One region of the Shinella sp. Sh6 genome, then DNA from elsewhere that is predicted to be linked to it. Evidence: predicted binding sites of a transcription regulator. Region 1 holds the regulator's gene; the other holds the start of a gene.
The links. Region 1 encodes PhoB, which activates phosphate uptake and scavenging genes when phosphate is short. Its sites were predicted from a motif close to TGTCATNNANCTGTCAT; they were not measured.
Positions count from the first base shown of each region.

Region 1 (3,014 bases):
CCTTGCGAAAGCCAAGGCCGACATGGACGCCATCGTCGAGCAGAGCCTGCAGAAGGCGGGCCTGTGGAACGAGGTGAAGGACCGCCTGCAGGAAAGCGGCACGGGCCTTTCCGGTGGCCAGCAGCAGCGCCTGTGCATCGCCAGAGCCGTCGCCGTCAGCCCCGAGGTCATCCTGATGGACGAGCCCTGCTCGGCGCTCGACCCCATTGCCACCGCCAAGGTGGAGGAACTGATCCACGAGCTGCGCGCCAATTTCACCATCGTCATCGTGACGCATTCGATGCAGCAGGCGGCCCGCGTCTCGCAGCGCACCGCCATGTTCCACCTCGGCAACCTCGTCGAGGAGAACGACACCGACAAGATGTTCACCAACCCGGACGACCAGCGCACGCAGGACTACATCATGGGCCGCTTCGGCTGACGCCCAAGCTCCCCCGAACCCGCGCGCATCAAGGACAGAACCATGGCCCCCTCCCATATCGTCTCCGCCTATGACGAAGAACTGAAATACCTCTCCCGCCGTATCTCCGAGATGGGCGGCACCGCCGAGCAGATGGTCGCCGATTCCGTCCGCGCCCTCGTCACCACGGATGCGGCGCTGGCCCAGAAGGTCATTTCCGAGGATATCATCCTCGACAATGCCGAGCGGCAGATCAACGAGAAGGCGATCGTCACCATCGCCAAACGCCAGCCGATGGCCGCGGACCTGCGCGAGATCATGGGCGCCATCCGCATCGCCGCCGAGCTGGAACGCGTCGGCGACCTCGGCAAGAACACCGCAAAGCGCGTCATCGCCGTGCAGAGCTCGGGCATGCCGCGCACGCTCGCCCGCGGTCTCGAGCACCTCGCCGAGCTCGCCCTTATGCAGCTCAAGGAAGTGCTCGACGTCTACGCTACCCGCTCGGTCGACAAGGCGAAGGCGATCCGCGAGCGCGACGACGAGATCGACGCGATCTACACCTCGCTGTTCCGCGAGTTGCTCACCTACATGATGGAGGATCCGCGCAACATCACGCCCTGCACGCACCTCCTGTTCTGCGCCAAGAACATCGAGCGCATCGGCGACCATGCGACCAACATCGCCGAGACCATCTACTACATGGCGACCGGCTCGCAGCCCGAGGGCGAGCGCCCGAAGGACGACACTTCCACGTCGGTGGTCGCTGCCGACCTTTCCGAAGCCTCCGAGTAAGGGACGCGCCCATGGTGCCGAGAATCGCGGTGGTGGAAGACGAGGAGGCGCTGAGCGTCCTCCTGCGCTACAACCTCGAAGCCGAGGGCTTCGAGGTCGATACGATCCTTTCCGGCGACGAGGCCGAGATGCGCCTGCAGGAGCGCATGCCGGACCTCCTCATCCTCGACTGGATGCTGCCGGGCGTTTCCGGCATCGAACTCTGCCGGCGCCTGCGCCAGCGGCCGGAGACCGAGCGCCTGCCGATCATCATGCTGACGGCGCGCGGCGAGGAGAGCGAGCGCGTGCGCGGCCTTGCCACCGGCGCGGACGACTATGTGGTCAAGCCCTTCTCGACGCCCGAGCTCGTCGCCCGCGTGCGCGCCATGCTGCGCCGGGCCAAGCCCGAAGTCGTCTCGACGGTGCTGCGCTGCGGCGACATCGAGCTCGACCGCGAGACCCACCGCGTCCATCGTCGCACCCGCGAGGTGCGCCTCGGCCCTACGGAATTCCGCCTTCTCGAATTCCTGATGACCTCCCCCGGCCGCGTCTTCTCGCGCTCCCAGCTCCTCGACGGCGTCTGGGGCCACGACATCTATGTCGACGAGCGCACCGTCGACGTCCATGTCGGCCGCCTCCGCAAGGCCCTCAATTTCGCGGGCATGCAAGACGTCATCCGCACCGTCCGCGGCGCCGGCTATTCGCTGGAAGCCTGAGCGGGCCATTCGTTTCGGGGAGGCAAGCGGGCCCTGCGGGGCCCGTTTCGCGTTTGAGGGGCTCCTCCGCTCGCTGCTCCCTCTCGGTCGTCATCCTCGGGCTTGACCCGAGGATCCACGCGTCACGGCATGAGCGGAGTTTGTGGCATGGATCCTCGGGTCAAGCCCGAGGATGACGACCGAGAGGGAGCGGGGATGAGAGGAGAGGGAGCGGGGATGAGAAGAGGGCGCAGGATGCGGACCGGGCGGAGGGGAGGCGGTAGGGATATGGAGAGGAAGTAGGAAGACTGCAAAACGCTGCTGCCTTCGTCCGAACGCCCCAAACGAAAACGGGCCCTTCCGGGCCCGCATCTCATTCCGCGTCGGTGCCTGTCAGCGCATCCGCCGGCGTTCGGCGGAGGGCTGGTAGGCGAGGCGCTGGTGGTAGGTGCAGTAGGGCGAGTTGTCCGGGGACTCGTTGCCGCAGAAATGGAAGTCGTCGTTGAGCGGATCGCCGATCGGCCACTTGCAGGTGCGCTCGGTGAGCTGCGTCAGCTCCAGCCGGCGCGACATCGGCACGACCACGCCGTTGTTGCCGTTGGCCGGAACGGGAAGCTGCTCGCTGCGGATCTCGAAGCCGGCGTCGGCGTCTTCCTTGGCGATACCCGTATCGGCGGGCCGGACGGCGGCGCGGGCGGCGACCGGACGGGCCTGGAAGGCCGAGGGGCGGGGCGTTGCCGCTGCCGGGCGCTTCGGGCGGGCGGCGCTCGGCGTGCCGCCGGCCTTGGCGCGGCCCGGCAGGTTCAGCCGGTGCACCTTGCCGATGACCGCGTTGCGGCTGACGCCGCCGAGTTGGGCGGCGATCTGGCTCGCGCTCAGGCCTTCGCTCCAGAGCTTCTTGAGTTTCTCGACCCGCTCGTCTGTCCAGTTCATGCTTTTCGTCTCCGCTCGGCGTTCGATGCGGGAATCCCTCGTCGCGTCCCGGACGGGTCCGGGACCTGAACGCCTTCAACTCTTTGGTGACTAGTTCCGCCGCATGCAGTCTAGTAATTGGTCTTTAACCTAGAGACCGGGGGACTCCGTGACAAGAGTCGCGGGAATCGGCGCGAATCGATTTCGAGGTTTTCCCCAACTTGCTGGTCGGGTGT
Region 1 is NZ_AP044005.1:104,346-107,359, forward strand. Features, by position in the region: gene pstB (phosphate ABC transporter ATP-binding protein PstB) at 1-421, shown strand, start outside; gene phoU (phosphate signaling complex protein PhoU) at 464-1,192, shown strand; gene phoB (phosphate regulon transcriptional regulator PhoB) at 1,204-1,887, shown strand; gene ACZ5TO_RS00515 (GcrA family cell cycle regulator) at 2,260-2,799, opposite strand.

Region 2 (3,014 bases), on a different replicon from region 1:
TTCTGAAGCTCGTTCAGTCCGACGACCTCAGGCGGTCGAAATCCGACAAGCTGCTGGCGCATTACATCGAGCGCAACATCGCCGACCTTCCCTTCGAGACGGCGCGCTCCATCGCCCAGCGCCTGCAGCTCTCGCCGATGACCGTCGGGCGCTATCTGCGCCGCATGGGCTTCGACGGCCTCGACGAGTTGAAGAACGAACTCCGGCACGGCAGCGCCAATCCGGCCTGGCAGGTTAAGGGGCGTTTCGAGGGGCTGGAGCAGGACCGCCAGGAAGGCAAGCTGCTCGCCGGCCTCATCCAGCAGCAGATCGACAATCTCACGCAGATCTACGGCGTGGTCCAGTCGCCGGAATGGCAGAAGACCATCGATGCGCTGATAGGCGCCACGGAGGTCTATGTCGCCGCCTACCAGAACGTGCGCGGCGTCGCGCAGTATTTCGCCAGCCAGCTTTCCTATACGCGCCCGCGCGTGCAATTCGTCGACGGCCTCAACGGAACCTATTCCGAACTGCTCGACGGCTCGGTAGAGGGCCGGCTGCTTTTCCTGCACGACGTTCGCCGTTTTGCCGCCAAGGCGAGGCCGCTGGCACAGGAGGCCCGGCGCGCCGGCGTGAAGGTCGTGCTCCTGACCGACGAATTCTGCCCCTGGGGGCCGGAGGTCTCGGATATCTGCCTCATCGTGCCGGGCTCGCACGGTCCCCTCTGGGACGGCGCCGCCACCATGACGGCCGTCATGGACCTCATGCTTTCCAACATCATCGTCGTCCTCGGCGAGGAAGTGAACGAGCGCGTGGAGACCCTGACGCGCCTCCAGGACATCTTCGGCGATTTCGAGGCCTGAGGGCCTATTTCTCCTCGCTCTCGGGCTCGACCGTCAGCTTGACGCGGTCGGCGGCAAGGCGCGTGCGGGAGAACTGGATCGGCCGGCCGGCAAGATCGGTATTGATCGCCGTCGCCACGAGGATGATCGCGCCCGGCGAGAGCTTCAGGTGGCGGATGTCCTCGCCCTCGGCATGGATGGCGGAAATCTCCGTCGAGCGGCGCACGTAGTCCGGCACGCCGAGTTCGCGGAAGGCGGCGGTGATGGAGCGCGTCCGCTCATAGGCCGCCACGATATCGGCGAAGCGGTCGGCCGGGAAATAGTGCGTGGCGCGCGAGATCGGCCGCTTGTCGGCGCTGTTTACGGTTTCGAGCCGCACGCAGGGCGTTCCCGCCGCAAGACCCAGCGCGTCGGCGACCACGATGGAAGCAGGCTCCGTCGCCGAGCCGAGCAGCCGCCCTTCCAGTTCCTTCGCCTGGTTGCCGAGGCCCTGCGAGAAGCGGGTGCGGCGCGAGATCGGAAAGCGCAGCCGGTCGCGCCGCTCGATGCGCGTGCCGATGCCCTGGATCGGCCGGACGATGCCTTCCTCCGCAAGCGATGCCATGGCGCTACGCACCGTATGCCGGTTGACGCCGAAGCGTGCGGCGAGCGCCGTCTCCGGCGGCATCATGCCGGTCTCGTCGAAGTCGCCGTTGTTGATCGCAAGGCGCATGCGGTCGGCGATCTGCCGCCAGAGCGCCACGCCCGATTGCCGTTCCACCATTTTCGCCCCCTTGCAATTGCCCCTGTCACACCCTTGTCATTCCGGCCGTTTAAGAGGAGACTTAGATGTATAGTTGTCTAGATTAATAGACATTTGGGAGCGTGGCAATGGCATCGGATGGACATTTCGAAGGACGGCAGAAGGCGATGGGCCTCCTGGCGAAGGCGAGCCGGGCCGAACTGCAGGCCGCCTTCGACGCACTCGACGGCAAGCCGGCAGTCGAGCCGGTACGCGGGCCCGAAACGGGCCTCGTCATGGTGCGCGGGCGCATCGGTGGCGGCGGTGCGCCGTTCAATCTCGGCGAGGCGACGGTGAGCCGCGCGAGCGTCCGTCTCGACGACGGCACGGTCGGCCACGGCCAGGCGCTCGGCACGGACGGCGCCAAGGCACGGCTTGCGGCGATCTTCGACGCGCTGTTCCAGCAGCCGGCGCGTGCCGGTGAGGTCGAGGCGCTGCTTGCGGCCGTCGAGGCGCGTATTGCTGGAGAAGATGCCGGGAAGGCTCGCCAGACGGCCGCCACCCGCGTCGATTTCTTCACCATGGTCCGGGGAGAGGATTGATGCCTCACGACACGCTCGCTTTCACTGGCGGTTTCAGGGAGCCGGTCTTCGAGGCCCAGTCCGTCTTCCGCACGCTGATGGATTGCATGGCTCGCCCGGGCACGGTCGGCTCCGTGATTGTTGCCGTCGCTCCGCCCGCGCCGCTTTGCGCGGCCGCCGGTGCCGTCGCGCTGACGCTCTGCGACAACGACACCCCCGTCTGGCTGACGCCGGCGCTCGCCGCGTCCGCTCTGCCCGGCTGGCTCGCCTTCCACGCCGGCGCGAGTGTGACCGACGACCGGCAGGCCGCCCGTTTCGCCTTTGTCGAGAAAGGCGCGATGCTGCCCGATCCGGGCCTTTTCGCGCAGGGCACGCAGGAATACCCGGATCGCTCGACGACGCTGGTGGTCGAGATCGAAGCCTTCACGGGCGGTCGGCCGCTGACGCTGACGGGACCGGGCATCCGCACCGAGGAAGAGTTCGCGCCGGTCGGCCTGCCGGACATGTTTGCGCATTGCCGGGCGGAGAACCGGCAGAATTTCCCGCGCGGCGTCGACCTAATCCTCGTTGCCGGCGATGCCGTCCTCTGCCTGCCCCGCACCACCGTCGTCCGCGTGAAGGAGGCCTGAGCCATGTACGTTGCCGTCAAGGGTGGCGAAGCCGCCATTTCCAACGCCCACCGTCTTCTCGCCGACCGCCGCCGCGGCGACCGTTCGCTGCCGGCGATACGCATCGAGCAGATCGTCGCCCAGCTCGGCCTTGCCGTCGACCGGGTGATGGCGGAGGCCTCGCTCTACGACCGGGCGCTCGCTGCGCTCGCCGTCCGGCAGGCGCGCGGCGACATGATCGAGGCGATCTTCATCCTGCGCGCCTATCGCACGACGCTGCCGC
Region 2 is NZ_AP044006.1:60,325-63,338, forward strand. Features, by position in the region: gene ACZ5TO_RS18635 (MurR/RpiR family transcriptional regulator) at 1-842, shown strand, start outside; gene phnF (phosphonate metabolism transcriptional regulator PhnF) at 847-1,584, opposite strand; gene phnG (phosphonate C-P lyase system protein PhnG) at 1,692-2,144, shown strand; gene phnH (phosphonate C-P lyase system protein PhnH) at 2,144-2,752, shown strand; gene ACZ5TO_RS18655 (carbon-phosphorus lyase complex subunit) at 2,756-3,014, shown strand, end outside.
Region 2: a site for PhoB is predicted at 1,608-1,624, ahead of phnF (phosphonate metabolism transcriptional regulator PhnF). Genes of this name have one in related genera too.